2 regions of the Pseudarthrobacter sp. lyk4-40-TYG-27 genome follow, and region 2 is predicted to be linked to the other one. Evidence: riboswitches for the same ligand, from Rfam matches in the RefSeq annotation. Region 2 holds a riboswitch; the other holds the start of a gene.
What was found. Region 2 has a riboswitch for glycine ahead of cycA (D-serine/D-alanine/glycine transporter). Riboswitches for the same ligand answer to the same signal wherever they lie in the genome.
Positions count from the first base shown of each region.

Region 1: linked by a shared signal. The riboswitch ahead of gcvP (aminomethyl-transferring glycine dehydrogenase) and the one ahead of cycA (D-serine/D-alanine/glycine transporter) in region 2 are both predicted to bind glycine.

Region 1 covers NZ_JARVSH010000002.1:20,723-36,421, reverse strand. Annotated here, with positions in the region: gene QRM96_RS03600 (L-serine ammonia-lyase) at 1-1,311, opposite strand, end outside; gene gcvT (glycine cleavage system aminomethyltransferase GcvT) at 1,382-2,530, opposite strand; gene gcvP (aminomethyl-transferring glycine dehydrogenase) at 2,602-5,481, opposite strand; glycine riboswitch at 5,671-5,767, opposite strand; gene QRM96_RS03585 (TetR/AcrR family transcriptional regulator) at 5,877-6,413, opposite strand; gene QRM96_RS03580 (MFS transporter) at 6,497-8,056, shown strand; gene QRM96_RS03575 (Dps family protein) at 8,132-8,611, opposite strand; gene QRM96_RS03570 (APC family permease) at 8,833-10,389, shown strand; gene QRM96_RS03565 (DUF4193 domain-containing protein) at 10,543-10,845, opposite strand; gene QRM96_RS03560 (hypothetical protein) at 10,951-11,142, opposite strand; gene QRM96_RS03555 (LacI family DNA-binding transcriptional regulator) at 11,222-12,244, opposite strand; gene araA (L-arabinose isomerase) at 12,249-13,769, opposite strand; gene QRM96_RS03545 (L-ribulose-5-phosphate 4-epimerase) at 13,796-14,524, opposite strand; gene araB (ribulokinase) at 14,521-15,699, opposite strand, start outside.
Region 2 covers NZ_JARVSH010000003.1:121-15,819, forward strand. Annotated here, with positions in the region: partial or broken gene QRM96_RS04475 (HNH endonuclease signature motif containing protein) at 1-671, shown strand, start outside; gene QRM96_RS04480 (LamB/YcsF family protein) at 846-1,595, opposite strand; gene QRM96_RS04485 (hypothetical protein) at 1,579-2,382, opposite strand; gene cycA (D-serine/D-alanine/glycine transporter) at 2,461-3,987, opposite strand; glycine riboswitch at 4,036-4,131, opposite strand; glycine riboswitch at 4,132-4,230, opposite strand; glycine riboswitch at 4,520-4,620, shown strand; gene gcvP (aminomethyl-transferring glycine dehydrogenase) at 4,779-7,661, shown strand; gene gcvT (glycine cleavage system aminomethyltransferase GcvT) at 7,667-8,815, shown strand; gene gcvH (glycine cleavage system protein GcvH) at 8,935-9,318, shown strand; gene glyA (serine hydroxymethyltransferase) at 9,315-10,637, shown strand; gene lipA (lipoyl synthase) at 10,711-11,724, shown strand; gene QRM96_RS04520 (MFS transporter) at 11,793-13,103, shown strand; gene QRM96_RS04525 (glycoside hydrolase family 65 protein) at 13,165-15,510, opposite strand; gene QRM96_RS04530 (HAD family hydrolase) at 15,647-15,699, opposite strand, start outside.

The DNA of each region.
Region 1 (15,699 bases), on a different contig from region 2:
CCAGAGCGCCATTTTCGCGGCGTTGATCGCTTTCGCGGCAGCGATCGCGTTCCGTTCGATGCAGGGCACCTGCACCAGCCCGCCGATCGGGTCGCAGGTCAGGCCCAGGTTGTGTTCCATTGCGATCTCAGCGGCGTTCTCCACCTGCGCCGGGGTGCCCCCCATGACATCGGCCAGGCCAGCGGCGGCCATCGAGGAGGCGGACCCCACCTCGCCCTGGCAGCCGACCTCGGCCCCGGAAATCGAGGCTTGTTCCTTGTAGAGGACTCCCACGGCGGCGGCGGCGAGCAGGAATTTGACCACGACGTCGTCGCGGTCAGCGCCGGTGGCTTTGTCCATGCCGGGAGCGAAGTGCAGGGCGTAGAACAACACCGCAGGGATGATCCCGGCTGCCCCGTTCGTCGGGGCGGTGACCACCCGGCCGCCGGACGCGTTTTCCTCGTTCACGGCCAACGCCACCAAGTTAACCCACTCCTGCCAATACCGGGGATCGAACGGGCCCGCGTCCCACGCGGCGTCCTGGTCCGTGTCCTGCCCGTCGGCGCATTCCTTCTTCAACCGCTCAAACCAGTCAGGGGCGCGGCGGCGGACCTTCAAGCCGCCCGGCAACACGCCCTCACGCTTCAACGAGGCCGCGACGCAGGCTTCCATCACGGACCAGATGTGCAGCAACCCGGCCCGGATCTCCTCCTCCCCGCGGGAGGCTTGTTCGTTCACCAGCATCACATCGGCGATTCCCAGCCCGGTCGCTGCGCAGTGCTCCAGCAGTTCGGCGGCGGTCCGGAACGGCAGCGGAAGCTCCTTCTTGGATTCCTCCAGTTCCTGCCGGGCCGCGTCTTCCTCACCCTCCCGGACGATGAACCCGCCACCGACCGAGAAGAACGTCGCGGTATGCACCACGGCACCGTCAGCGTCCGTGACGGTGAACGTCATCCCGTTCGTGTGCCGCGGCAGGACGGTTAACGGCCGCAACACCATGTCCTTCACCCCATAGGGCAGCGGGACGGCGCCGGCGAGGTTCAAGGTCCCGGTCCCGGCAATGCCGGCCAGCCGCTCCTCCACCTCCGCCGGGAGGATCAACTCCGGATGAAACCCCTCCAAGCCCAGCAGGATCGCGGTCATCGTCCCGTGCCCATGACCGGTGGCCGCCAACGAGCCATACAAATCCACCCGCAACGACGCCACGTGAGCCAGCACCCCCGAGGCCTTGAGTTCCTCCGCAAAAACGGCGGCAGCCCGCATCGGCCCCACAGTATGAGACGACGAAGGCCCGATCCCGATCGAAAATAGATCAAAAACGCCAACAGCCATGCGATTGGTTCCTAACTAAAACGGGTGGTGGGGCGGGGTTTCGTCAAGCGAAACTCCCGGCTGTCCGGCGCTATTTTTGGCGCTTGTAGAACGGGAGGCCGACGACTTCGAAGGGTTCGGCCTTACCGCGAAGGTCGACTTCGAGGGAAGTTCCCGGCGCCGAATGCTCCACGTCGACGTAGGCCATGGCGATGGGGTAGCCCAGAGTGGGCGAAGGCTGGCCGGAGGTGACCTCACCGACGGTGGCGCCGTCTTTCAGGACCGGGTAGTGGGCGCGGCCGGCCCGGCGTCCCCGGCCCTTGAGCCCCACGAGGCGGCGGCCGGAGGTGCTGCCTGCACCGGCTTCCTTCTTGGCTGCCAGCGCGGCCTTCCCGACAAAGTCGCCTTCTTTGGACAGCGCGACGACGGCGCCCAGGCCGGCGGCGAACGGGTCGCCGTCCAGCGAGAGTTCGTTGCCGTAGAGCGGCATTCCTGCTTCGAGGCGGAGGGAGTCGCGGGAAGCGAGCCCTGCGGGGGTGAGCTGGCCCTCGTCGGCAATGGCGATCAGCGCCTGCCAGAGGCCCGGGGCGTCCCCGTTGTCCACGAAGATCTCGAAGCCGTCCTCGCCGGTGTACCCGGTCCGGGCCAGCAGCAGGTCCAGGCCCGCACCGCCCACCAGGAAGGGGACCTCGACGGCGGCGTAGTACTTCAGCCCTGTCACCAGGGAATGCCGGGCTGCCGGAACCAGCCGCAGCAGGATCGATTCTGCTGCCGGGCCTTGGACGGCGATCAGTGACGTGCGGGCTGAGGCGTCCTCCACCTTCACGTCGAACCGGGCGGCACGTTCCTGCAATGCTGCCGCGACGGTGTCTGCGTTTCCTGCGTTGGGGACCACCAGGAAGACGTCGGTGCCGTCCGGCGCTGCCGGCCGGCGGTAGGTAATGAGGTCGTCGATGATGCCGCCGTCTTCGTTGCAGATCAGCGAGTACTTTGCCTTGCCCACGGCCATGGCGGAGATCTTGCCCACCAGGGCGTAGTCCAGGAACGCGGCGGCCTCGGGGCCGGTCACCCAGACTTCTCCCATGTGGGAGAGGTCGAACAGCCCGGCGGCCTTGCGGACCGCGTGGTGTTCGGCCAGTTCGGAGCTGTACTTCAGCGGCATCTGCCAGCCGCCAAAGTCCGTAAAGGAGGCGCCGAGCTTTTTATGCTCGTCGTAGAGCGCGGTGTACTTCTCAGTCATTGAAAGTCCTTTGGGAGCGATGGTTGAGCTGGTCGAAACCGGGTGCCGGCCGGCTCAACCACCGGAGCGGTCTACTTCTCGAACTCGGCTGTGCTGTCCTCGAACGCTTCGAGGGGCGGGCAAGAGCAGATGAGGTTGCGGTCGCCGGCGGCGCCGTCGATCCGGCCGACGGGCGGGAAGTACTTGTCCTGCTTGTGGTGGGCCGGGAACGCTGCCTGCTCCCGTGGGTAGGCGCGGTCCCAGTCAGAGGAGACGACGGCGGCGGCCGTGTGGGGTGCGTGCCGCAGCGGTGAGTCGGTGACGGCGAAGTCGCCGTTGGCCACCTGGTCATTTTCCTTGCGGATGGTGATCATGGCCTCGATGAAGCGGTCGATCTCGGCCAGGTCCTCGGACTCGGTGGGCTCCACCATCAGCGTGCCCGCGACAGGGAACGAAAGGGTGGGGGCGTGGAAACCGAAGTCGATCAGCCGCTTGGCCACGTCCTCGGCCGTGACTCCCGTCTTCGCCGTGAGTTCGCGCAGGTCCAGGATGCACTCGTGCGCCACCAGCCCGCCTTCACCGGTGTAGAGGACCGGGAAGTACTCGTTCAGGCGGGACGCGACGTAGTTGGCCGCCAGCAGCGCGGACTTGGTGGCCTCGGTCAGGCCCTCACCGCCCATCAGCTTCACGTACGCCCACGAGATCGGCAGCACACCGGCCGAACCGAACCGGGACGCGGAGATCGCCACCCCGTGGCCCTCTTCATGGGCGGCCTTGTTCGCATCGCCCGGCATGAACGGTGCCAGGTGCGCCTTCGCGGCAACGGGCCCGACGCCGGGTCCCCCGCCGCCGTGCGGGATGCAGAAGGTCTTATGCAGGTTCAGGTGCGAGACGTCCCCGCCGAACCGGCCCGGCTGGGCCAGCCCCACCAGGGCGTTCAGGTTGGCCCCGTCGATGTAGACCTGGCCGCCGGCGGCGTGGACGGCGTCACAGACTTCGCGGACGTCCCCGTCGAACACGCCGTGGGTGGAGGGGTAGGTGATCATGATGGCCGACAGGACATCCCGGTTCGCCTCGATCTTGGCCGTCAGGTCCTCGTGGTCGATCGTCCCGTCAGCGGCGGTGGCCACCACCACCACCTTCATCCCGGCCAGGACGGCGGAGGCGGCGTTGGTGCCGTGCGCCGAGGCCGGGATCAGGCACACGGTGCGCTGCTGCTCGCCCCGGGAGTGGTGGTAGCCGCGGATCGCGAGCAACCCTGCGAGCTCGCCCTGCGAGCCCGCGTTGGGCTGGATGGACACCTGGTCATACCCGGTGATCGTGGCCAGGTCCGCTTCCAGGCCGGCGATGAGTTCGCGCCAGCCCTCGGTCTGGGAGTCCGGGGCGAACGGGTGGATCGAGGCGAACTCCGGCCAGGAAATGGCCTCCATCTCAGCCGTCGCGTTCAGCTTCATGGTGCACGAACCCAACGGAATCATCGTCCGGTCCAGCGCCAGGTCACGGTCCGAGAGCTTCCGAATGTAACGCAGCAACTGGGTTTCAGACCGGTGCGTATTGAACACCGGATGCTGCAGGTAGTCGGAAGAACGCTCGACGCCGGCCTCCAGCCCAAAGCCCTGGCCCTCGCTGTGTCCCTCGGCAACCGGGGCGCCGAAGACGTCGGCGACCTGCGCGACGATGGCCGGCGTCGTGGTTTCGTCGAGGGAGATGCCTACGGTGTCGGCGTCGATGGGCCGCAGGTTGATGCCGCGGGCCTCGGCGTCGGAAATCACTGCTGACGCACGGCCGGCAACACGGACCGTCAGGGTGTCGAAGAAGGAAGTGTGCAGGACATCCAGGCCGGCGGCCTTGAGCGCCGCGGCGAGGGTACGGGCGTGGCCATGCGTCGTTTCCGCGATCGCCTTCAGCCCGTCCGGGCCGTGGTACACCGCGTACATGGACGCAACGATGGCCAGCAGCGCCTGGGCGGTGCAGATGTTGGACGTGGCCTTCTCGCGGCGGATGTGCTGCTCGCGGGTCTGCAAAGCCAGGCGGTAAGCGGGAACGCCGGCGTCGTCCTTGGACACCCCAACCAGGCGGCCGGGCAGGGAACGTTCCAGGCCCTTGCGGACAGCCATGTAGGCGGCGTGCGGCCCCCCAAAGAACAACGGCACACCAAAGCGCTGGGCCGAGCCAACGGCAATGTCCGCGCCCTGCTCGCCCGGAGGTGTGATCAGTGTCAGGGCCAGCAGGTCCGCAGCCACCGTAACCAGCGCGCCGCGGTCCTTGGCAGCGGTAATGACGGCGGACTGGTCCCACACCCGGCCGGAGGCGCCGGGCTGCTGCAGCACGACGCCATTGATGGCACCCTCCGGCAGGCCCTTGGACAGGTCCGCGACCTCCACCTCGAAGCCCAGCGCCTCGGCGCGACCCTGCACGATGGCGATGGTCTGCGGAAGAACGTCGATGTCCAGGACCGTCTTGCCGTCCTTCGCTGCCGCGGACTTGTTGGCGCGGCGCATCAGGAGCACGGCCTCGGCCACGGCGGTGGCTTCATCCAGCAGCGAGGCGTTGGCGATGGGCAGTCCCACCAGGTCCTGCACCATGGTCTGGAAGTTCAGCAGTGCCTCGAGCCGGCCCTGCGAGATTTCCGGCTGGTACGGGGTGTAGGCGGTGTACCAGGCCGGGGATTCCAGGATGTTGCGGCGGATCACCGGCGGCGTCACGGTGTCGTAGTAGCCTTGGCCGATCATCTGGACTGCCGTCTTGTTCTTGGCGGCAAGCTTCCGCAGTTCCGTGAGGACTTCAACCTCGCTGAGGGCGTCCTGCAGGCGAAGGGCAGATTCCTGACGGATGACCTTGGGGACGGCGGTGTCAACCAGTGAGTCGACAGTGTCGTAGCCAACGGCTTTGAGCATGGTATCGACGTCGGCCTGGCGGCGCGCACCGATATGGCGGTCGACGAAAGTGGTGGAGGCTGGGCTAACCGGCACGAAGGAACTCCATTTACTCAGGCGGCGCAGGGTACGCCACAGCGATTCGGGTTCCTCCCCGCTCTGTATTGGACCTGAGAGTTTCCGCGGTGCCTGCCTGGCAGGACCCGCTTGCACCGTCGGTGAGCACACCGGCTCCGAATCCCCGATTGGGGGTCATGGGAACCGCCTGCTGCTTTCCAGAGGCGCCTCGCCGCGGCGGTACGGGGGCCTGCGAGATTCCTGGGGAGGATTTGCTCCTACGGCGCCTGCCTGTACACCGGCAGAACTCTCCCGCCGCAGATCAAAGGCTATTCACTTGTAAACCAGCCATGTGCTGGATCATGCGGGCCGGTGACAGCCCTCACAACATTCCATTGTCCTATGCCGCAACCCTTCCCGGCAAATGGCGGAGGCTACCTGCGAAGCCGCTCAAGGGCCGCCAGGAGTTCCTCCACGTCAGCCGCCGCTCCCCCTTGCGGCGCCGGGCCCACGGACAACATGGCGTTGAAATACAGCCCGTCCCCCATATACAAGACCGCTTTGGCCAGCCCCGGCCCCACGTCGGCCGCGATCTCGTCCAGCCACCGCTGCTGGATGGCCGCGAAACGGCGCCGCGTTTCCTGGTGCGCCACTTCCGCCAGCCTGGTGGCGGCAACGATGGCCCGGTCCAGCGGAGTGTCCGCCCAGACGGAGGAGCGGATGAAGTAGGCCGCCGCCCCCTCGGCGGCCGCGGCCATGGCGTCGGCGTCCTCTTTGGCCAGCCCGTCCAGGCGGTCCAGCAGCACTTCGATGAGCGCTTCCTTGTTGGGGAAGTGGTACAGCAGTCCCCCCTTGGACACGCCTGCCTTTTTGGCCACCGCGTCGAGCGTGGCCGCCCGCTCCCCCACGTCGATCAAGAGGGTTTCGAAGGCGTCAAGGACCGCATCACGGGCTACAGGCTTTCGGGGCATGCTTCCCATCATGCCCTCCGCCGGCGTCGAAAAGGGAAACGGCAAGGTTTTAAACTGTACCGTCTGGACGGTATATTTATTTTATGACGACTTCCCCTTCGACCTCGGCGCCTGCACGCAGCGGCGGAGCGGCCGGGCGGCCCCCGCGGCCCGACTGGCTCGCACTGGGGCTGCTGATGTTCCCGGTGCTGCTCGTCGCCGTGGACAATACCGCCCTGACATTCGCCCTGCCCGCCATCACCCGCGCCCTGGAACCCTCCGGTGTGCACGTGTTGTGGATTATTGACGCTTATCCACTGGTATTGGCCGGTCTCCTGGTATCGATGGGAAGCCTTGGCGACAGGATTGGGCGGCGCCGGTTGCTCATTATCGGCAGCACGGGCTTTGCCGGATTGTCCGCCGCAACGGCTTTTGCGCCCTCCGCGGAGTGGCTGATCGCCGGACGGGCCGCACTGGGGTTCTTCGGGGCGATGCTGATGCCCTCCACCTTGTCGCTGATCCGCAACATCTTCCCGGAGCCCAACCGCCGGCGGATGGCCGTCGCCATCTGGGCTGCCGGATTCTCCGGCGGCGCAGCCTTGGGGCCGATCTTCGGCGGCTGGCTGGTGGAGCATTTCTGGTGGGGCGCCGTGTTCCTGGTGGCGGTGCCCCTGATGGTTCCCCTGCTGGCACTGGGCCGCACTTTGATCCCGGAATCCAAGGACCCGTCGCCGGGAAGAGTGGACGTCCCGAGCATCCTGTTGTCCATGCTGGTGATGGTCCCCATGGTCTACGGCATCAAGGATGTTGCCACCGAAGGTCCGGGCCTGGCGGGCCTTGGCAGCATGGCGTTCGGCGTGGCGATGGGCGTGGTGTTCGTGCGGCGCCAGCACCGCTTGGAACACCCCCTGCTGGATATGTCGTTGTTCCGGAACCGGGTGTTCAGCATGGCCATCAGCGCCAACATCCTGGCCCTGTTTTCCTTCAACGGCTTCATCCTGTTCCTTGCCCAGCACCTCCAGCTCCTTGAGGGCCTGAGCCCGTCAGCCGCGGGCGTGGCGATGATTCCGGCGCTGGCAGCCACGGTGGTGGCCGGCTTGGTGGTGGTGCCGCTGGTTCGCAAGGTCCGCCCTGGCTACGTGGTGGCGGCGGGGCTGGCGTTCAGCGCCACGGGATACACCCTGGTGGCGTTTGGAAACCACGACGGCGGACCCGCGCTGCTGCTGGCAGCGCTCCTGGTCCTGGCGCTGGGCGTGGGCACGGCGGAAACCATTTCGAATGACCTCATCCTCGGCTCCGCGCCGCCGGAAAAGTCAGGGGCCGCCGCGGCGATCTCCGAAACCGGCTACGAGGTGGGCTCACTGCTGGGGACGGCCGTCCTTGGCTCCATCCTGACGGCCTCCTACCAGCACAACCTGCGCCTCCCGGCCGGATTGGATGGCATGCTCCCGGGCGCCTCGCTGCACAACGCCGGGGAAACGCTGGCCGGCGCCATGGAGGCGGCCGCCGCCCTGCCCGGCCCGCTGGCGGACGCGGTCCGCGACGCTGCGGCGGCGGCGTTCGATTCCGGCGTGCACATCACGGCGGCAATTGGGCTGGTACTGATGGCGACGGCGGCAGTCCTCGCCGCCGTCGTGCTGCGGAAGGTACCCAAGGCCACCTGACCGCACGGGGACCGCAAAGGGCGCCCGGTGCCGGATGAGTTCCGGTACCGGGCGCCCACGTGCGGGACGCTCGGCCTACTTGGAGTCGGCAGTGGTCACCTTGGCGGTTGGCTTCATGTTTTCAGCCTGCACCATCCAGGCAAACTGCTCGAGCCGGGCGATGAACTCGTGCAAAAGGTCCGCGGAGGTGGGATCTTCCTCATCCACCTCGTCGTGGACCTTGCGCATGGTGCCAACGGCGGCTTCCACGGCGGCAACGATCCGCTCAATGGCGTCCGCAGTGCTGATCAGCCCGTCAGGGAACTGGGCCAGGCTGGTGGTTTCGGCAACGGTGGAGCTGCGGCCGTCCGGGAGGGCGTGCAGGGCGCGCATCCGCTCGGCAGTATCGTCGGCGAACTGGCGGGCAGCGTCAACAATCTCATCGAGCTGCAGGTGCAGGTCGCGGAAGTTGGTGCCCACGATGTTCCAGTGCGCCTGCTTGCCCTGGATGTGGAGTTCGATCAGGTCGGCCAGGACTGCCTGCAGGTTGTTGGTCAGTGTCGGTGAAGCTTTCATGCATCCTCCTCAAGTGGTCCAATATGGCTGACGCTACCAGCCGTGGGCTGCCCCGCGGCCGGCAATCCGGAAATTTCTCAGTGAGCTTACTAATTGTGGAAATCAGTCATAAACGAACGTGGTTCATATTGCGTCTTGCATCACAGGGCCGGCACCCTCATACTAAATGAACGCCATTCATATAGTGACCTCCGTCTCACAGCCTTTCAGAAAGTGGTGCCATGACAGAGACAATCCGCACCAGTACCTCCAAATCCGGCCCCCACGCCCACGCACCGTCCACGGGCGGCGTCAGCGCCAAGGGACTCAAGGGCGGGCAGCTCGGCCTGCTGGCCGTCGTCGTCCTGGGCATCTCAACCATTGCCCCCGCCTACACGCTTACCAGCGCACTTGGACCCACCGTCAACGAAGCCGGGCTCCAACTGCCAGTCATCTTCCTGATCGGTTTCATCCCCATGATCCTGGTCTCGCTCGCCTACCGGGAACTCAACGCCGATTCCCCGGACAGCGGCACCACCTTTACCTGGGTCACCAAAGCGTTCGGCCCCTGGATCGGCTGGATGGGTGGCTGGGGCCTGCTGGCCGCCAACATCATCGTGCTGTCCAACCTGGCCGGCGTCGCCGTCGACTTCTTCTATCTCTTCCTGTCCCAGGTCACAGGCTCCGCCGAGCTGGCAGACCTGGCGGACAACAAGGCGCTCAACGTCATCACGTGCTTCGTGTTCGTGGCACTGGCCGTCTGGGTCAGCTACCGCGGCATGCACACCACCAAAATGGTGCAGTACAGCCTGGTGGGATTCCAGCTGCTGGTGCTGGGCCTCTTCGTCGCCATGGCATTCGCCAACTGGTCCACCTCGGAGACCGCCATCCCGTTCAGCTGGGACTGGTTCGACGTCACCAAAATCGAGACCTTCGGCCAGGTTGCCGCCGGCATCTCCCTGTCGATCTTCGTGTACTGGGGCTGGGACGTCTGCCTGACGGTCAATGAGGAAACCGCCAACGGCAAAAAGACCGCCGGCGTGGCAGGCACCCTCACCGCGGTCATCGTCCTGGCCATCTACCTCCTGGTCAGCATCGCCACCATGATGTTCGCCGGCGTGGGAGATACCGGCAACGGCTTGAACAACGCCGAGAACCACGAGAACATCTTCACGGCGCTGGCCTCTCCCATCATGGGCCCGTTCGCCATCCTGATGTCCCTGGCGGTGCTCTCCAGCTCGGCCGCTTCCCTGCAGTCCACGTTCATGTCACCGTCCCGCAGCCTGCTGGCGATGGCCCACTACGGCGCCCTGCCGGAACCCTTCAGCCGGATCAGCCGGAAGTTCGCAACGCCGGGCTTCGCCACCATTGCTGCCGGCGTCGTCTCCGCCGGGTTCTACGCGGTGATGCATGTGGTCAGCGACAACGTCCTGAACGACACCATCCTGGCGCTGGGCCTGATGATTTGCTTCTACTACGGCCTCACCGCACTGGCCTGCACCTGGTATTTCCGGCACAGCCTGTTCAACAGCGTGCGCCACTTCGTGTTCAGGCTGGTCTGCCCGGTGGTGGGCGGCGTGGGGTTGTTCGTGGTCTTCGTCCAGACCGCCGTGGACAGCCTGGCGCCCGAGTTCGGCAGCGGTTCCGAGGTCTTCGGCGTGGGCCTTGTGTTCATCCTGGGCGTAGGCATCCTGGCCCTGGGCGCCGTCGTCATGCTGGTCATGTCCCGCACGCACCCGGGCTTCTTCCGCGGCGAAACGCTCAAGAAGGATACGCCCGCCCTGGTAGTCCCGGAATAGGGCGAAGCGTTCACGAAAAGGTGCCGTGCCCCCAACCGGGCACGGCACCTTTCCGTTGTCACGGAGGGGTATTTTGGTAACGACGGCGGCCGGAGACACAGCAGCGCCGGCCGCCCCGGAGGGGCAACCGGCGCCGGGAAGAAGGGGTGGGGCTCAGCCTTCGCAGTCGCGGCAGTACTTCAGGCCGTCCTTTTCGCGGGCCACCTGTGACCGGTGGCGGACCAGGAAGCAGGACGAGCAGGTGAACTCGTCGGACTGCTCGGGAACCACAATGACGGTGAGTTCCTCGTTGGACAGATCGGCGCCGGGGAGGTCGATGCCTTCAGCGGTGTCATTCTCGTCGACATCGATGACTGCGGTCTGCGCGTTGCCGCTCCGGGACGCCTGGAGGGCCTCCAGGGAGTCAGCGGGAGACTCCTCTTCCTGCTTGCGTGGAGCATCGTAATCGGTAGCCATTAGCATGTTCACTTTCGTTGCTGCACAGCGCCATTTCAGGCACCTCAGTGAAGCAGTTTAGGGCATCATCCGGGCCCCGGCGCAATAGTGTGGCCAAGCAGACATTCAGTTGCCGCCGGACACCCTTCCCAGGTGTTCGGAGCGGGCATGGTCGGCGCCGACGGAGACTCCACTCAAGGCGGGAAGCCACCCCCACCGGGTGGCATCGGCCATGGCGCCGGCGGCCTCGGACTCTGATTCGCAGGTAAAGGTAGCAATGGCCCAGTCGCGGAGCCGGGTGAGCAAGGTAGCCGTCATGCCTGAAACCTACGCAGCAATTGTTGTGGCCACGTTTCGCGGCGGTCTCCCCCGGATTAATTCCAGCCTTCCTGCTGCTTCAGCAGGGCGGGGCCGTGCTGCTGCGCAGGATGAGCTCAGGTTCCACCACCAGCGTCCTGGGCCCTTCCGCACCGCCGAGTACCCCGAGCATCATGTCCATGCAGCGCCGGCCCAGTTCTTCGAAGTCCTGCCGGACCACGGTCAGCGGAGGGCTGAAGTATGCCGATTCGGGCTGGTCGTCGAAGCCCACCAGGGAAACGTCCGTCGGCACCTCCAAGCCTGCTTCGTTCAGGGCGCGCAGGATCCCCAATGCCATCTGGTCGTTGCCCACGAAGAGGGCCGTGGCGCGCCGGTCAGCAGCCAGCCGACGGCCAATGGCGTAGCCGCTGCCCGCACTCCAGTCTCCCTCGACCAGGAGATCCGCCTCGAGCCCGGCGGCTTCCAGGGCGGAACGCCAGCCGTCGGACCGCGCCACGGCGTCAATCCAGTCCTGCGGCCCGGCGACATGCCCGATCCGGCGGTGGCCCTGCGCTATGAGGTGCCGGACGGCCAGTTCGGCTCCCTTGCGCTGGTCCACCCGGACACCGCCAACGGCGTCATTCCCGTCGGACCCCACGGCCACTACCGGCACTCCGATAGCGAGTTCCGCCAAGGCCGCCAACGTGGCCAGGTGCGGAACAATCACGACGATCCCGTCCACCGCTTGGTCCAGGAAGTGCCTGACCGCGTCCAGGATGGTGTCCCTGGCGACTTCCCGCAGCGCAGCGACGCTGACAAAATATCCCGCGTCCCGGGCGGCCCGTTCAACTCCCAGCAAGGTGTTGGCCGGGCCGTACTGCGACAACTCGCTGCCCAGGACGCCGATGGTCTGCGAGCGCCGGGTGACCAGGCTGCGTGCTGCTGTATTGCGGCGGTAGCCGAGTTCGGCAATCGCCGCTTCCACCTTGTGCCGGGTCTCCTTGCTGACGTTGGGGTGCTTGTTGACCACCCGCGAGACGGTTTGGTGCGAGACCCCGGCCAGCCCCGCCACGTCCTCAAGCCTTGGCAGCCGCCGCCGGGGCCGGTAGCCGGGCTGCGCCACGGAATCAGATCCCGCCGGCGAGTTTGTAGTAGGCGGCGTTCCAGTTCAGGTCCTTCTTGAACTGGCGGATGGTGGTGCCCTCGTCGATGGTCAGGAGTTCGGTCTTGGCGATCTCGGCGAAGTCCTCGAACACCTCCATGCCCACCTGGGTGGAGAGCACGGTGTGGTGGGCGGCGCCGGCGGTGAGCCAGGCGGCGGCGGACGTGGCGAAGTCCGGCTTCGGCTGCCAGAGCGCGCGGGCCACGGGGAGGTTGGGCAGCGGCTGGTCCAGGGGAACCACGTCGACGGCGTTGGCCACCAGGCGGAAGCGGTCCCGCATGTCGGACAGGGCGACGACGACGCCCGGGGAGGCATCGGCGTCGAACACCAGCCGGACCGGGTCCTCTTTGCCGCCGATGCCCAGCGGGTGGATTTCCAGGCGCGGCTTCGACGCCGTGAGCGAGGGGCAGACCTCCAGCATGTGGGCGCCCAGGATCTTCTCCGCGCCCGGTTCCAGGTGGTACGTGTAGTCCTCCATCAGGGAGGCGCCGCCGGGCAGGCCGGCACCCATCACCTTCGCGGCGCGCACCAGGATGGCGGTCTTCCAGTCGCCTTCGGCGCCAAAGCCGTACCCGGCGGCCATGAGCCGCTGCACGGCGAGGCCGGGCAGTTGGCGGAGGGCCCCCAGGTCTTCGAAGGAGGTGGTAAACGCGGCGGAGCCATTGGCTTCGAGGAAGCTGCGCAGGCCCAGCTCGATCCGGGCGCCGTACCGCAGCGATTCATGCCTGGCCGCGCCTGCGCGGAGCTCCGGCACCACGTCGTACAGGTCCTCGTACTCGGCCACCAGGGCGTCGACGTCGGCCTCCGCCGCGCCGTGCACGGCGTCCGCGAGCTCATTGACGGACCACGTGTTCACCGCGACGCCGAAGCGCAGCTCGGCCTCGGTCTTGTCGCCTTCGGTGACGGCGACGTTGCGCATGTTGTCGCCGAAGCGGGTCAGCTTCAGGGTCCGGACGGCGGCCCAGCCGGCGGCCGCGCGCTGCCAGGAACCCACCTGGCGTGCCACCTCGGGGTTGGAGACGTGCCCGACGACGGTCTTCCGGGCGATGCCAAGGCGGGACTGGATGTACCCGAACTCCCGGTCGCCGTGCGCGGCTTGGTTCAGGTTCATGAAGTCGAAGTCGATGTCCGCCCAGGGCAGGTCGCGGTTGGCCTGGGTGTGCAGGTGCAGCAGTGGCTTGCGCAGGAGGTCCAGGCCGGAGATCCACATCTTGGCCGGGCTGAAGGTGTGCATCCAGGCCGTCACGCCGATGACTGAGTCATCGGCGTTCGCTTCCAGCGCGGTCCGGCGGATGGCATCCGAGTCGGTCAGGACCGGCTTCCAGACGATCCGCACCGGGACGGCGGAATTGGCGTTCAGCTGGTTGGCGATCTCCTGGGACTGGGCGGCAACCTGTTTGAGGACTTCCTCCCCGTAGAGGTGCTGGCTGCCGGTGAGGAACCAGACCTCGTAGCCGTCCAGGGTGGTGTTTGCTGCGGTGTTCATGCGTACTCCTGTTAAAGGTTTGGGGATTACTGCCCGTAGACGTTTTGGTAGCGGGCGTAGAGCGAGTCGATATGGCCTGCGTCGATCGGGAGGGGTTCACCGAGCTGCCGAGAGATATGGACAGTGCGGGCCACTTCCTCGCACATCACGGCGGCCTTCACGGCAGAACGGGCGTCCTTGCCGATGGTGAAAGGGCCGTGGTTCTGCATCAGGACCGCCGGTGAGTTCGAGTTTTTCAGCGTCTCCACAATGCCGTGGCCGATCGAATCGTCGCCGATCAGCGCGAACGGGCCCACCGGGATGGAACCGCCGAACTCATCCCCCATCATGGTGAGCACACAGGGGATGGCCTCACCCCGCGCAGCCCACGCGGTGGCATACGTCGAGTGCGTGTGCACCACCCCGCCCACCTCGGGCATGTGCCGGTACACATAGGCGTGCGCGGCAGTATCCGAGGACGGCGACAGGGCCGGGTTGCCCCAATCGACCGTGCCGCCGCCACCCACATTGGTGCCCCTCACCGGCGTGCCGTGCAGGTCGGTCACGACCATTTGCTCCGGGGTCAGGTCCTGGTAGCTGACGCCGGACGGCTTGATGACCATGAGGTCGGTGCCGGGCACCCGGGCCGAGACGTTGCCCGCAGTCCACACCACCAGTTCATAGCGGGTTAGCTCTGCGTGCAGGGCGCATACGTCTTCCCGGATCCGGGCGATGGTTTCCAGGATTGCGGCTTCGGTTCCCTGCCGGACGCTCATGCGGACACCTCCACGACAGAGTGGACGGCGGACCCGGTACCGGGCAGCACCGTACTGGCGGCCCGTCGCTGGATGGCCTTAAGCCGGTGCATCACGTCGTTGCTGCCCCGGCCAAAGTAGTCATGGAGGGTTTTGTACTCCTGGAAGAGTTCCTCGTATGCGGCCACGTTTTCCGGGATTGGAGTGTAGACCTCCCCGGGTTCGGCGCCCATGGCCGCTGCGGCCTGGCGGATATCCGCATAGTGGCCGGCCGCGACGGCGGCGTGAATCGCCGACCCCAGGGCCGGGCCCTGTTCCGAGCCGATAGTGGAAAGCTGCAGGCCGGTGGCATCGGCGTAGATCTGCATCAGGAGCCTGTTCTTGAGCAGGCCGCCGGCCACGATGAATTCCTTGACCGGAACCCCGGCGTCGCGGAAGGCGTCCACGATGGTGCGCGTTCCAAAGGCTGTGGCTTCCAGAAGGGCGCGGTAGGTGTCCTCGGGCCTGGTCGCGAGCGTCTGGCCCACCACGATGCCGGAGAGCTCGTGGTCCACCAGGACCGAGCGGTTGCCGGAATGCCAATCCAGGGCTATCAGCCCGTGCTCCCCGATGGCCTGCCGCGAGGCCAGTTCGGTGAGGTATTCGTGGATCCCCAGACCGGCAGCTTCGGCCGCCTGGTGGTATTCGGGCGGGACTCCGTATTTCGTGAACCAGCCGAAGATGTCTCCCACGCCCGACTGGCCCGCCTCGTAGCCCCACAGGCCGGGAACGATGCCGCCGTCAACGGCCCCGCACATTCCCGGTACTTCACGCAGTTCCGTGCCGTTCATGACGTGGCAGGTGGAGGTGCCCATGATGGCCACCAGCTGGCCGGGTTCCACCGCCTTCGCTGCCGGGGCCGTCACATGGGCGTCAACGTTTCCCACCGCCACGGCGATGCCCTCCGGCAACCCGGTCCAGGCTGCGGCCTCCGCGGTCAGTGTGCCGGCGGCGTCACCCAGCCGACCGATGGTGTGCTCGAGTTTGGAGCTGACGAAGTCCTTGAACTCCGGGTTCAAGGCAGCCAGGAAATCCTCCGAGGGGTAGCGCCCGTCCTGGTAGATGCCCTTGTAGCCGGCCGTGCAGGCATTGCGGACATACCTGCCGCACAGCTGCCAGACGATCCAGTCCGCCGCCTCCACCCAGCGGTCCATTGC
Region 2 (15,699 bases):
GGGCTGATGTCCTGGTCACGGTCCCGGTGTTCTCGCTGCTGGGCCTCACCGATGAGCCGGCCGTGCTGGACGGGTTCGGGCCGGTCCCGGCATCCATGGCACGCAAGCTCGTCGCCGGCGGCGCGGAATCGTTCTACCGGGTCCTGGTCGACCCCCGCGACGGGGCACCCCTGGAAATCGGCCGCACCCGCTACCGGCTCCCGGAGACCATCAAACAATGGCTCCGGCTGCGGGACACCACATGCACCTTCCCCGGCTGCACCAACCACACCCCCGACAACGACACCGACCACCTCAACCCCTGGCACCACGGCGGCACCACCGGAACCCACAACCTGGCCCAACTCTGCCCCCGACACCACCGCCTCAAACACCACACCGCCTGGACCCCCGACCCAGCCACCAAAAACAAACCACCCGGCTGGACCTCACCCACCGGCCGACACTACAAACCCGAACAACACGACCCCCAACCAACCCACTGGCCACCAGGAACCCTGCCGGCCAGAACTCATGCAATACCCATCCAATTCCACGGCGAACAGGCAGGCATTGAAGACCTCCCGCCATGGGAACCGGACGACGCCAACCTCATAGACCTCAGTGACCTGTCACCGGAAGACCCGCTCTGGGCAGAGTTCTTCGAGACGCCGTTTGCCCTGTCGGAGTGACGCCGGTCAGCTGAAGTGACACTGGGGCGACCCCGGTTCAGCGGATGCGACGCTGGGGGGGACCTCGGTTCGGTCAGAGTGACGCCGGTCAGCTGAAGTGGCACTGGTGCCGATTCCGGTCAGCTGCGGTGCCGCTGGAGCAGCTAAGCCGGCATGCCCTACGGCTGCAGGCTCCTAGGCGAAGGACTCCAGCCCGACGCCGGCTGCCTCAAGCCCTGCCCTGATCCGGGCCGCCATCTCTACGGCGTCAGGAGTCCCACCGTGAATGCACAGGGAGTCCGGCCGGAACGCAATGACAGTTCCGTCCGCGGCCGCCACTTCGCCTCGCGTAGCCAGGCGAACAGCCCGTTCGACCACCGCATCGACGTCGTACAGGACGGCATCGTCCTCGGAAAGCGGCACCAGGCTGCCATCGGCGCGGTAGGCACGGTCGGCGAAGGCCTCGACGAACACCGGGTGCCCCGCTTCCTTGGCCTGCTTGAGCAGCTCCGAGCCGGGGAAGCCCAGGATGGGCAGGCCGGGATCGTAGGCGTTGACGGCCGCCACCACGGCGGAGGCTTGCTCGGCGTCATGGATCACCGCTTCATACAGGGCTCCGTGAGGCTTGACGTAGTCCACAGAGGCACCCACCGCATGCGCTACGCCGTCGAGCGCCCCCAGTTGGTACAGCACGTCACCGAAGAGCTCATCAAAACTCATGTCCAGCGCGCGGCGGCCGTAGCCGGCCAGATCGCGGTAGCCGAGGTGGGCCCCGACGGTGACATCCAGTTCGTAGGCGGCCCTGCAGCTGTCCAGCATGGTGATGGGGTCACCGGCGTGGAGGCCGCACGCCACGTTTACGCTCGTGGCCACCTGGAACATCGCCGGATCGCCTCCTGCCGTCCAGGAGCCGAATGATTGCCCTACGTCAGCGTTGAGATCCAAGTGTGTTGCCTTCCAGCGTCAGGTTGTCCGGCGCGGCAGCGGCGGTCAGCTCGCCGGGAATGGTGTCCGGCATCGGCCCAAAAGCCTCGCGGGCGTTCCTGGCCACTGCGCGGCCCATCATGAGGTTACCGGCTCCACCCACAACAGCCCCTATCCCGAAGGGCAGGGCGCGGCCAAATAACGCAGTGCCCTGCCGCTTCAGGAGGTTCTTCAGGAAGGCCGACTGGATCCGCTTACGGACGCTCCCGAATCCCGGCACCACCATCGACTTGGACAGCACGCTCCCCCAGGCATTGCCTGCGCTGTTGCCGGCTGCCTGGCCGCTGAGGGTCCCCAGCAGCGCAGTGCCCTCTTCGCCGAGCATGATGGCCATGACCATGGTGCCGGCTTTCTCCGGGTTGGTCAGCCTGATGCCGTGCAGTTCAGCCAGCGACGTTGCGTAAAGGGCCGTGGCTTCCAGGAAGCCAACTGTGGCGGCCGCGGAAAGTCCCAGCGACGCCACGGTTCCAACGCCGGGGACGACGGCGGTGGCACCCACCAGGGCGCCTCCTCCGGCGACAGCCCGGAGGTAGTCGCGTTCCGCGATGTCTGCCAACTGCGCGGCTGTTGCCCGCGGATGCTTCTTCTGGAGCCTCCGGATGTAGCCCACCACCAAAGGCCGCTGGATCTGCACGGCCTTCAGGATAATGTTGTGAACGCCGGGCTTGGGCTTGCCCTGGGCGTCAAACATCGCGTTATGGGCGGTTTCCTGTGCGATACGGAGTGCGGGGTTGCTGCGCCGGGCCATGGTCACCTTCATTCAAATCGACCTGCAGCGCGTGGCTGCCGTGTCATCCCATCCTAAGTGGATAAACACTAAGCATGCTTACACTTTTTGGGCCGGCTCTTCTGCGTCCGCGCGTTCGCCGCGGCGACCGGCGGCCTCGTCGGCCCGAAGCTCGGCCCGGAAGACCTCGAAGCGGGCCAGGTGCGCGGGACGGCGCCGGAGAATGGCCCACGCCACGCCGAGGATGACGAACCAGACGGGAGTCACCAGCAGGGCAGCGAGCGTGTCGGGCTGGGTGGTCAGGGCCCAGAGAACGAAGGCGAAGAACGCGTACACCACCCACACGGCGGGGATGCCACCGGGCATCTTGAACTTCGAGGCCGCGTGCAGGTGCGGGCGGCGACGCCGGAAAGAGATGTAGCTCGCGAGGATGATCGACCAGACAAAGACGAAGCAGACGGCGGACACGGTGGTCACCATTTCAAAGGCCATGCCAACATCCTGGCCCGCATACATGAGTACGACGCCGGACAGCAGCAGGACGCAGGACAGGAACAGCGCGTTGCTGGGCACCTTCCTCGTGGAGAGCCGGCTGAAGACACCGGGGGCGTCGCCTTCCTGGGCCAGGCCGAAGACCATGCGGGACGTGGAGTAGATGCCGGAGTTCGCAGAGGACATCGCCGAAGTGAGGACCACCAGGTTGACCACCGTGGCCGCGGCGCCGAGGCCGGCCAGGGAGAACATCCCGATGAAGGGGCTGTGGCCGGCGGCGAACTGGGTCCACGGGGTGACTGCCATGAGGATGACCAGCGCGCCGACATAGAAGAGCAGCACGCGGACGGGGATGGCGTTGATGGCCCTGGGCAGCGTGCGCTCGGGATTCTTGGCCTCGGCGGCGGTGGTGCCCACCAGTTCGATGCCCACGAAGGCGAATACTGCAATCTGGAATCCGGCCACAAAGCCCATGAACTCATTGGGGAAGAACCCGCCATGGCTCCACAGGTTGGTGAAGCTAGCCGTGCCTGCGTCGCTCTGGAAACCGGTGAAGATCATGAAAAGTCCCACGATGATCAGGGCCGCGATGGCGACGATCTTGATGAGGGCGAACCAGAACTCTGTCTCGCCGAACGCCTTGACCGTGGCGAGGTTCAGCAGCAGCAGGATGCCCACCGTGGCCAGGCCCGGGATCCAAAGCGGCAGCGCCGGCCAAAGTTCTTTTGAGTACCCGGCGATGGCGATGACGTCCGCGATTCCGGTGATCACCCAGCAGAACCAGTACGTCCACCCGGTGAAGAAGCCTGCCCACGGACCCAGGAGGTCGGCGGCGAAATCACTGAAGGACTTGTAGTTCAGGTTGCTCAGCAGCAACTCGCCCATGGCCCGCATGACGAAGAAAAGCATGAAGCCGATGATCATGTACACGAAGATCACGGAAGGTCCGGCGGCGGAAATGGTCTTGCCGGAACCCATGAACAGGCCTGTGCCGATCGCGCCACCAATGGCGATGAGCTGGATATGCCGGTTGGTGAGTTGCCGTTCCAGGTGGGGAGGCCCGCTGCGGGCCGCCGTGGCAGCACCCTGGCCGCGGGCTGGTTCGCTGTTGGACGTGGGGGGATGAATCGCCATGAGGAACTCCATCGATAAAGCGGCTTTTGGAGCCGCAAAGATTTGGTTCCTCCCCGCTCTGTTGTGGACCTGAGAGTTTCCGCAGCCAAAGCCGCTTGCACCGTCGGTGAGCCAAGGTCATGCCCGGCTGCTTTCCAGAGTTGCCTGTCCGCGGCGGTACGTGGGCCTGAGAGTTTCCTGGGGAGGGTTTGCTCCTACGGCGCCTGCTGGGTGTACCCGGCAGGACTCTCCCGCCGCAGGTCGAAGGCGTATTCAGTTGGAGGTCGGCGGCTTTTTGGGCCGCCGCCGGGCATGCACGGGACAGGCGCCGACTGGTAGGCCGCTCCGGATACGCTGAGCCAGCCACCGGCGGCGCCAATCCCGGGTTCAGTGTGGTGTCCGTCACGATCGAATGTCAAACCCCTTCCGACACAAGCGGGAACGAAGGCATCACGCGCCCAGTCAAGCCCCTCACCGAACCTGGCCGATTTGCCAATGACGGGTTCGTCCCGATACCTTGTGAGCCGAATCACCCACATTTGAATAAGCCTTTCGAGCTGTGACGGGAGAGTCCTCCCGGCGAATCACCGGGCAGGCGCCGTAGGAGCAAATCCTCCCCAGGAATCTCTCAGGCCCATGTACCGTCACGGCGAGGCGACTCTGGAAAGCAACCAGGCTCCGGCCTGGTTCACCGACGGTGCAAGCGTCCCCTGCCGCCAGCAGGCAACGCGGAATCTCTCAGGTCCAATACAGAGCGGGGAGGAACCCATCCCACGCCGTGCCACCCTGGCCGGCCAGACCTGGAGTTCCTCATGACGATTCAGTCGCTTCCAACATCCTTCGTGGACCGCCATATCGGCGCGCGCCGCCAGGCCGACGTCGACACCATGCTCAAGGCCGTGGGCTACGACAGCGTGGACGGCCTGGTTGACGTGGCCGTCCCCGCGTCCATCCGGCAGGAAACTGCGCTCAAGCTGGCCGACGCCCTCAGCGAGGTTGAAGTCCTCACGGAACTGCGGAAGCTTGCCGCCAAGAACAAGACTGCCGTCCAGATGATCGGCCAGGGTTACTACGACACCGTGACGCCGCCGGTGATCCGCCGCAACATCCTGGAATCCCCGGCCTGGTACACCGCCTACACGCCCTACCAGCCGGAAATCTCGCAGGGCCGGCTTGAGGCGCTGCTGAACTTCCAGACCATGGTGCAGGACCTGACGGCGCTCCCGATAGCCAACGCTTCCTTGCTGGATGAAGCCACCGCCGTGGCCGAGGCCGTGCTCCTGATGCGCCGCGCCAACAAGTCCGCGGCAGCCAAGGACGGCAAGACTGTCCTGGACATCGACGTACTTCCGCAGACCATCGCTATTGTCAGGGGCCGTGCGGAGGCGCTGGGCTTCGAGGTGGAGGTCGCGGACCTGTCCAAGGGCCTGCCGGAGGGTGCCATCAATGGCGTCGTGCTGCAGCAGCCCGGCGCCTCCGGCCGCGTATGGGACCAGTCCGCCGTCATCACCGCTGCCAAGGACCGGGGCGCGCTGGTCACCGTGGCTGCGGACCTGCTGGCCCTGACACTGATCACACCTCCGGGCGAGCAGGGCGCGGACATTGCCGTTGGCTCGGCCCAGCGCTTTGGTGTGCCGTTGTTCTTTGGGGGGCCGCACGCCGCCTACATGGCTGTCCGCAAGGGCCTGGAACGTTCCCTGCCCGGCCGCCTGGTTGGGGTGTCCAAGGACGACGCCGGCGTTCCCGCTTACCGCCTGGCTTTGCAGACCCGCGAGCAGCACATCCGCCGCGAGAAGGCCACGTCCAACATCTGCACCGCCCAGGCGCTGCTGGCCATCGTTGCGTCCATGTACGCGGTGTACCACGGCCCCGACGGGCTGAAGGCGATCGCAGAGACCGTCCACAACAAGGCCAGGGTCTTGGCAACAGCACTCACGTCACTGGGCCGCGAACTGGTCACGGACTCCTTCTTCGACACCCTCACCGTCAGCGTTCCGGGCAAGGCCGCCAAGGTGGTCACCGCCGCTGAAGCCCGCGGCATCAACCTGCGCTTCATCGATCCGGACACGGTGGGCGTCTCCGTTGATGAGACGACGACGGCGGCAACACTTTCCGCCGTCGCCGTCGCCTTTGGCGCCGGTCCGGTGGGTGATGCCCAGGGATTCGAACTGCCCGACACTATTTTGCGCACCTCGGCCTACCTGCAGCATCCGGTGTTCAATACGCACCGGTCTGAACCCCAGTTGCTGCGTTACATTCGGAAGCTCTCGGACCGTGACCTGGCGCTGGACCGGACGATGATTCCGTTGGGTTCGTGCACCATGAAGCTGAACGCCACGGCCGAGATGGAGGCCATTTCCTGGCCGGAGTTCGCCTCGATCCACCCGTTCGCCCCGGACTCCCAGACCGAGGGCTGGCGCGAACTCATCGCCGGCCTGGAAGCGGACCTGGCCACGATCACCGGGTATGACCAGGTGTCCATCCAGCCCAACGCGGGCTCCCAGGGCGAACTCGCAGGGTTGCTCGCGATCCGCGGCTACCACCACTCCCGGGGCGAGCAGCAGCGCACCGTGTGCCTGATCCCGGCCTCGGCGCACGGCACCAACGCCGCCTCCGCCGTCCTGGCCGGGATGAAGGTGGTGGTGGTTGCCACCGCCGCTGACGGCACGATCGACCACGAGGACCTGACGGCCAAGATCGAGGCGAACCGGGACGTCCTGTCGGCCATCATGATCACCTACCCCTCCACCCACGGCGTGTTCGACGGGGACGTCCGCGAAGTCTGTGACGCCGTGCATGCTGCCGGCGGCCAGGTCTACATCGACGGGGCCAACCTGAACGCCCTGGTAGGACTCGCCCAGCCGGGCCGGTTCGGCGGCGACGTCTCGCACCTGAACCTGCACAAGACCTTCTGCATCCCGCACGGCGGCGGGGGACCCGGCGTCGGGCCCGTTGCCGCCAAGGCGCACCTGGCACCGTTCATGCCGGGCGATGCGAACAAAGCCGCGCACGAGCCCGGGCACGGTGTGGCGATCTCGGCGTCCCGGTTCGGTTCGGCCGGGGTGCTGCCGATTTCGTGGGCGTACGTGAAGCTGATGGGCGGGCAGGGCCTGACCGAGGCCACCAAGTCCGCGCTGCTGGCGGCCAACTATGTCGCGTCCCGCCTGAACGAGTACTTCCCGGTCCTGTACACCGGCGAAGGCGGGCTGGTGGCGCACGAGTGCATCCTGGACCTGCGCGAACTCACCGCGAAGACCGGGGTCACGGCCGAGGACGTGGCCAAGCGGCTGATCGACTTCGGTTTCCACGCCCCCACCCTGTCCTTCCCCGTCGCGGGCACGCTGATGGTGGAGCCCACCGAGTCCGAGGACCTGGCCGAGATCGACCGCTTCATCGAGGCCATGATCACCATTCATGGCGAGATCCAGCAGGTGGCCAGCGGCGACATCACCCTGGAGGCATCCCCGGTGCGCAACGCACCCCACACTGCGGCCGCCGTCGTCAGCTCTGACTGGGACCGCGCCTACCCGCGGGAGCAGGCGGCCTTCCCCGTAGCCTCGCTCCGCCAGGACAAGTATTTCCCGCCCGTCGGCCGGATCGACGGCGCCGCCGGCGACCGGAACCTGGTCTGCTCCTGCCCGCCCCTCGAAGCGTTCGAGACTTCGACAAGCTCAATCACCGGATTGGAAGACTGATTCCCATGACCGAGAACTACACCGCTCTTTTCGAGCAGCACAAGAAGGCCGGGGCCTCATTCACGGACTTCGGCGGCTGGCAGATGCCGCTCAAGTACGAGTCTGAACTCGCGGAACACCACGCCGTCCGCAAGGCCGCCGGGCTGTTCGACCTCTCCCACATGGGAGAAGTCTGGGTGACCGGCCCCGAGGCCGCCGCGTTCCTGGACTACGCCCTGGTGGGCAAGATCTCCGCGGTCGCCATCGGCAAGGCAAAGTACTCGCTGATCTGCAACGAAGACGGCGGCATCATCGACGACCTCATTACCTACCGCCGGCCATCCCCCGAAGAAGGCGTTGACAGGTACCTGGTGGTGCCCAACGCGGGCAACGCCGCAGTGGTGGCCAAGGAACTCCTGGAACGCTCCGCCGCCTTCGACGTCACTGTGGAGGACGCCTCCGCCAACACCTCGCTGATCGCCGTCCAGGGACCGAATTCCGAAGCGATCCTCCTGACGCTGGTCCCGGCCGAACAGCACGCACTACTCACCGGGCTCAAGTACTACGCCGCCGTGGAGGTGGGCATCGCCGTCAACGGCACGGTCCAAGACCTGCTCGTGGCCCGGACCGGCTACACCGGCGAGGACGGGTTCGAGATCTACGTTCCCAACCTGGACGCGCCCGCGCTGTGGGAGGCACTGCTCCAGGCCGGCGAAGGCTCCGGCCTGGTGCCCGCCGGCCTCGCCGCCCGCGACTCGCTACGCCTCGAAGCCGGGATGCCGCTCTACGGCAACGAACTCTCCCGCTACGTCAACGCTTACGCGGCAGGCCTGGGCCCCGTGGTGTCGCTGGCCAAGGAAGGCGACTTCGTGGGCAAGGACGCCCTGGCAGCCATCAAGGCCGCCGGAGTCGGATCAACCATCGGGCAGAAGCTGGTGGGCCTCAAGGGTGCCGGACGCCGCGCCGGCCGCGCCCATTACCCCGTCCTTAAGGACGGCACCCTGGTGGGCGAAGTAACCTCCGGCCAGCCCTCCCCCACCCTCGGATACCCCATCGCCATGGCCTACGTCGAGGTCGAATTTGCTGAAGTCGGCACCGTCCTTGACATCGACCTCCGCGGAAAGCCCGAGCGCTTCGAAGTGGTCCCCCTCCCGTTTTACAAGCGCCAGAAGTAGCTTCCGGGGCTGGGTTCGGCCCGGGGGGCCGCACCCGCAGGACCCAACGCCCGCTCACTTGTTGCGGGAATCAACCCAACGCTTTCTCACTTTCTCAACACGAACCCAAGGAAACACACATGGCAAAAGTTGTAGCTGAACTGAAATACTCCGCCGAGCACGAATGGGTTGCTGTGGACGGATCCGGGCCTGCGGGGATCGGGATTTCCGCCGTGGCGGCCGACGCCCTGGGCGACATCGTGTACGTGGACCTGCCGGAGGTCGGCTCCATCGTCACGGCCGGCGAAACCTGCGGCGAGGTGGAATCCACCAAGTCCGTCTCCGACCTCTACGCCCCGGTCACCGGCGAGGTCACCGAGATCAACGACGGCGTGGTCTCGGACCCCGCCCTGATCAACAGCGATCCCTACGGTGCAGGCTGGCTCTTCAAGGTGTCCGTCACCGAGGAAGGCCCGCTCATGTCCGCCGAGGAATACGCCGCAGCAAACGGCGGCGAGCTGTGAGCGCCCCGGCAGAAGTGGGCGCCTTCGAGCAGGTGGCCTCCCCCAGCCTGAACGCCGACCTGTCCGTCCTGGACCCTGAGGTTGCCGCCAGGATCGACGACGAGCTTGGCCGCCAGCGCGACGGCCTGGAAATGATCGCCTCCGAGAACCACACGGCCGCCGCCGTCATGCAGGCCCAAGGCTCAGTCCTGACCAACAAGTACGCTGAGGGCTACCCGGGCAAGCGCTACTACGGCGGCTGCGAACACGTCGACGTGATCGAGCAACTGGCGATCGACCGGGTGAAGGCCCTGTTCGGCGCGGAGTACGCCAACGTCCAGCCGCACTCCGGAGCCCAAGCCAACGCCTCCGTGATGCACGCCCTGATCAAGCCCGGCGATACCATCATGGGCCTGAACCTGGCGCACGGCGGCCACCTCACGCACGGCATGCGCATCAACTTCTCCGGCAAGCTCTACAACGTGGTGCCGTACCAGGTCCGGGAGGACACCCACACCATCGACATGGCCGAGGTGGAACGCCTGGCCCGGGAGCACAAGCCGCAGCTCATCGTGGCCGGCTGGTCCGCCTACGCCCGCCAGCTGGATTTCGCCGAGTTCCGCCGGATCGCCGATTCCGTGGGCGCGTACCTGATGGTGGACATGGCGCACTTCGCCGGGCTGGTCGCAGCAGGCCTTCACCCGAGCCCGGTGCCGCACGCGCACGTCACCACCTCCACCACGCACAAGACCCTCGCCGGTCCGCGCGGCGGGATCATCCTGAGCAACGACGCCGACATCGCCAAGAAGATCAACTCGGCAGTGTTCCCGGGACAGCAGGGCGGCCCGCTGGAACACGTCATCGCCGGCAAGGCGGTGGCCTTCAAGATCGCCGCCACCGAAGAGTTCCGCGAACGCCAGGAACGTGTGCTCGCCGGCGCGCGCCTGCTGGCAGAACGCCTGGTCCAGCCGGACGTCACCGCAAAGGGCATCAGTGTGGTCTCCGGCGGCACCGACGTGCACCTGGTCCTCGTCGACCTGCGCAACTGCGAACTTGACGGACAGCAGGCCGAGGACCGGCTCGCCGCGATCGACATCACCGTCAACCGCAACGCCGTGCCCTTCGACCCGCGCCCGCCCATGGTCACCTCAGGCCTGCGCATCGGCACCCCGGCGCTGGCCACCCGCGGGTTCGGCGAGGACGCCTTCCGGGAGGTTGCGGACATCATCGCCGAGGCATTGACGGCCGACGCCGGCGCGGACCTTTCCGGGCTCCGTCACCGCGTCGAGGCCCTGGCCAAAGCCCACCCGCTCTACCCAGGCATCGCACCCCTGTCCTGACCCTGGTTCCGACAGGCTCAGCGAACGGTCGTTGAGCCTGTCGGCCCCCCTTCGAGCAAACAAAGGAACAACGATGACATTGGCACCTGAAGGCCGGAAGATGCTGCGGATCGAGCAGCGCAATGCTGCCGTTCCGGTGGAGCGGAAGCCGGAATGGATCAAGGCCAAGGTCCAGATGGGCCCGGAGTTCGTCGGGCTGAAGAACCTGGTCAAAAAGGAAGGCCTGCACACCGTCTGTGAAGAGGCCGGCTGCCCGAACATCTTCGAATGCTGGGAAGACAAGGAAGCGACCTTCCTGATCGGCGGGTCCGAATGCACCCGCCGCTGCGACTTCTGCCAGATCGACACCGGCAAACCCTCCCCTATGGACATGTTCGAACCCACCAAGGTGGCCCGCTCCGTCCAGTCCATGCAACTGCGCTACGCCACCGTCACCGGCGTGGCCCGCGACGACCTCGAAGACGAAGGCGTCTGGCTCTACGCCGAAACCGTCCGCAAGATCCACGAACTGAACCCCGGCACCGGCGTGGAACTGCTCATCCCCGACTTCTCCGGCAACCCCGACCACATCAAAGCGATCTGCGACTCCGCCCCCGAAGTCTTCGCCCACAACGTCGAAACCGTGCCCCGGATCTTCAAACGGATCCGGCCCGCGTTCCGCTACGACCGCTCCCTGGACGTCATCACCCAGGGCCGCAACCTGGGCATGGTCACCAAATCCAACCTCATCCTGGGCATGGGCGAAACCCGCGAGGAAATCTCCGAAGCCCTCCGCGACCTCCACGAAGCCGGCTGCGACCTGATCACCATCACCCAATACCTCCGCCCCTCCGAACGCCACCTCCCCGTGGACCGCTGGGTCAAACCCCAGGAATTCGTGGACCTCCAGCACGAGGCCCAGGACATCGGCTTCCTCGGCGTCATGTCCGGCCCCCTGGTCCGCTCCTCCTACCGCGCCGGCCGCCTCTGGGCCACCGCCATGCGCAAAAAAGGCCGCGACATCCCCGCCGAACTCGCCCACATCGCCGACGGCATCCAGGACTCCGGCACCACCCGCCAGGAAGCCAGCACCCTCCTGGCCGGGTAATCCAGGACGAGGTTCGGCCGGCCCGGCCAGGGTGGTTGTCCCGGCCGGAACCCCCCTAGACTTGGCCTATGCCCACGCCCAAAGCTTTGCGGCCGTTTGCCCATCGCGAGTACCGTGTGCTGATTGCGGCCCTGGCCATCTCGATTTTCGGGTCCGGGATGTGGGCCGTGGCCATGGTCTACCAGGTGATCCACCTGGGTGGCGGCCCATTGGACCTCTCCCTGGTGGCAGCGGCGGGCAGCGTTGGCCTGGTGGCCTTCGTCCTGGCCGGCGGGATCGCGGCCGACCGGGTCCCCCAGCGCCGCCTCATCATCGCCGTGGAAGGCGCCAACCTTGCCGTGATCGCCGCCATCAGCGGGCTGGCGATCGCCGGTTGGCTGGAATTGTGGCACGTGGCGGTGGGCGCGTTCGTGCTGGGGGTGGGTGCGGCGTTCTTCTTCCCGGCGTACTCGGCCATCCTGCCGCGCATCCTGCCACCGGAGGACCTGCTGGCGGCCAACGGCATGGAAGGGTCCATGCGGCCGGTTTTGCAACAGGCGGCCGGGCCCGCGGCGGCAGGCGTCCTGGTGGCAGCGCTCTCGCCGTCGCACGCAGTAACCGCGGTTGCCGGTTGCCACTTCGCGGCTTTCGTCATCCTGAACTTCCTGCGCCCCCAGGAACGCCCGGACACCCGCGGCGAAGGCGGGGAAGCGGCGGAAGGCGCGGAACGCCGTCGGCAATCCTTCATCCGGGACTTGCGTGAGGGCGTCAGCTACACCGTGCGCACCCCTTGGCTCCTGTGGACACTCCTGTGGGCCTGCATCTCGGTGCTGTTCCTGATCGGCCCCATCGAGGTGCTGCTCCCGTTTGTGGTCCGCGACCAGCTCGGCGGGGATTCCAGCGCGTTCGGGTTCCTGCTCGCCATCATGGGCGTCGGCGCTGCCCTGGGCTCGCTGCTCACCGCGTCCTTCCGGCTGCCGCGGCGGTACCTCACGGTCATGATGGTGTCCTGGGGTGCCGGCAGCCTCCCCCTGGCCGCGATCGGCGTGATGGACAACTTCTGGGCGGTCGGGGCGGCCCTCCTCGTGTTCGGTGCCACCGGCAGCGTCGGCATGGTCATCTGGGGCACCCTGCTCCAGAGACGCGTGCCGCCGCACCTGCTGGGAAGGATTTCCAGCCTGGACTTTTTTGTGTCGCTGGCCCTGATGCCGGTCTCCATGGCGCTGGCAGGACCGGCGGCGGAGGTACTGCCCATCTGGCTGATCTTCCTCGTGGCCGGCGGCGTGTGCCCCATCGTGGCGGTGGTGGCCATGGCAGCCGCCAACATGTCCCGCGATGATCGCGCGCACCCGCTGGACGCGGCACTCCAGGTGGAACGGGCGACGACGGCAGGAGACTAGGGCGGCGGGCGCACCACCGTCTCCTCCCGCCGTCGGACCCACCCGGGTGCCCGGCAGGGGCCTAGCTGTGGCCGCGGACCACCGGGATACTCGCCGTCGGAAGGCCGCTGGGGAAGACCGTCGGTTCAGGAATGGCCACCGGCTCCAGCGGGACCTGTACGCCCTGCGCGGCCGCGAGGACCCGCTGGCCCCTGACGTCAACTTCCAGGGGTTCGCCTTCCTGCACGGTGAGGGTGATGGAACCGGACGCGAGCTGGACCAGCAGCAGCCGGCCCCTGACCTTCAGGTGGAAGGCCAGCGAATCCCACTCCGCGGGCAGGCGCGGATCGAAGAACGGGACCGGCCCTTGGTCCCGCAAGCCTGCGAAGCCGCACACCAGGGAGGACCACACGCCGCCGGTGGAGGCGATGTGGACGCCGTCGATCGTATTGCCGTGGGTGTCGTCCAGGTCGATGAACGCGGCACTGGTGAAGTGGTCCAGGGCTTCCTTTGAATACCCCACCTCGGCCGCCATGATCCCCTGCACGCAGGCGGACAGGGTGGAGTCGCCGGTGGTGATGGGATCGTAGAAGTCGAAGGCCCGCTGCTTCTCCCGTGCCGTGAAGTCCTGCCACTGGAGGAACATGGCCAGGACCGTGTCCGCCTGCTTGAGGACCTGGTGGCGGTAGATCACCAGCGGGTGGAAGTGCAGCAGCAGGGGGTACTTGGACCGCGGGGTGGTCCAGTCCCAGGCTTCCAGGGTCATGAAGTCGTTGTCCTGGGAGTGCACCTGCAGGTCCTCATCGAAGGGCAGCTGCATCCGGTTGGCGGCCTGCTCCCAGAGCTCCCGCTCGGCGTCGTCGATCCCGGGGTGGTCCAGCGCCGCGGCGACCCGCAGGTTGAAACGGGCCATCACGTTCGTATAGAGGTTGTCGTTCACCACGGCCGTGTATTCGTCGGGCCCGGTGACCCCATGGATGTGGAAAAGGCCGTCCTTGCCGAAGAAGCCCAGGGAGATCCACATCCGGGCCGTCTCGATGAGCAGTTGGGCACCCATTCCGTCCCGGAAGGCGGCATCGCCGGTGGCCCAGAGGTACCTGTTGGTGGCGAAGGCGATCGCGGCCGCGATGTGGAACTGGGCCGTTCCGGCAGCGTAATAGGCACTTGCTTCGAGTCCGTTGATGGTGCGCCACGGGAAGAGTGCACCATCAACGCTCAGTTCCTTGGCGCGGATCTTGGCCTCTGGCAGCATGCCGTGGCGGAACTCCAGGACCTGCCGCGCGCCGTCGGGGTTGGTGTAGGTGAGGTAGGGCAGCAGGTACACCTCCTGGTCCCAGAAGTAGTGCCCCTCGTAGCCGGAGCCGGTAACTCCCTTGGCGGGAATGCCGGCAACATCGGCGCGGGCCGTCGCCTGGGCAAGCTGGAAGAGGTTCCACCGGATGGCCTGCTGCAGCCCCGGGCTGCCGCCGCCCACCACAATGTCGGACGTTGCCCAGTAGCCGCGGTAGTGGGCCATGCTCTCGGCGAAGATCTCGTTCACCGGACGAAGGGCTTCCTCGGCCACCGCGGCTGCATCGACGTTCGGGTCCTGGACGCGGCGGCCGGCGGCGTAGCTGACGCTCTTTTCCAGCCGGAAGGGTTCGTCCGGCTCCACTGCCAGGACATACCGGACGCTGCTGTCATCCTGGTCCACCAGGGTTTCGAAGGGCTGGTGCCCCGCAGAGGTCCAGTGGTCCACGGCCAGGCCCACCCGTTGCTTTGATTCTGCGGCCTCCCACGAGAGGCGCAGCGAACCGTCGCCGCCGTCAAGGTTTACGGGCAGCAGTACCCGTCCGGCGTGGCGGCCGGACCGGCGCGGATCGTGCACGGAGTGGTCCTCCACCGGCTGGTCCTGGCGGTTGATCACCTGGGAGGTGACGTCCAGCGAAACCAGCCGGTCCGTGGCCACTTCCAGCGAGATGCCGAGGCAGCCGCGGGACTCGAAGCCGACGGCGCGCCGTTCAGTGGTGGTCACGGCGGCCCCGGAACGGCACTGCCAGGTGATGCGGCATTCGTAGATTCCGGTGGAAAAGTCCACGGCGCGCCGGTATTCCAGGACCTCGGACTCGGCGAGGCTGAGGCTTTCGCCGTCCACCACCACCGCGAAGTTGTTGGCATCCGGAACGTAGATGATGCGTTGCCCGGTCCGGGCAAAGCCAAAGGCGTTTTCCGCGTGCTTGATGTCCCAAATTTCATGCAGCCCGTTGATGAAGCTGCCGGGCAGGCCGCCATCCGCCGCCGCCCAGTGGGCGCCGCGGATACCCAGGTGCCCGTTTCCCAGGGCAAAGAGTGTTTCGAGGGTGCCTGCGCCACCAGCCTCGTGGCGGGTTTCGACGAGTTGCCAGGGGGTGTCGGGGAACCGTTCGCGGTCCGCGGTAATGACTGCCATGGTGGGGATCCTTTTGGCCTTGCTGGGTGCCGCCGGGGGGCGGGCACGAGGTATTCGGGGAGAATGCGCTGCTCGGATGGGTGCCGCTGGGGGGGGTAGCGGCACCGGAAGCCCGGGGGGAACGGGCATCACCGGCTTAGGGGATGAGTTCCTGAAGGTCATTGACCACCAAGGTGGCACCGGCGTCCA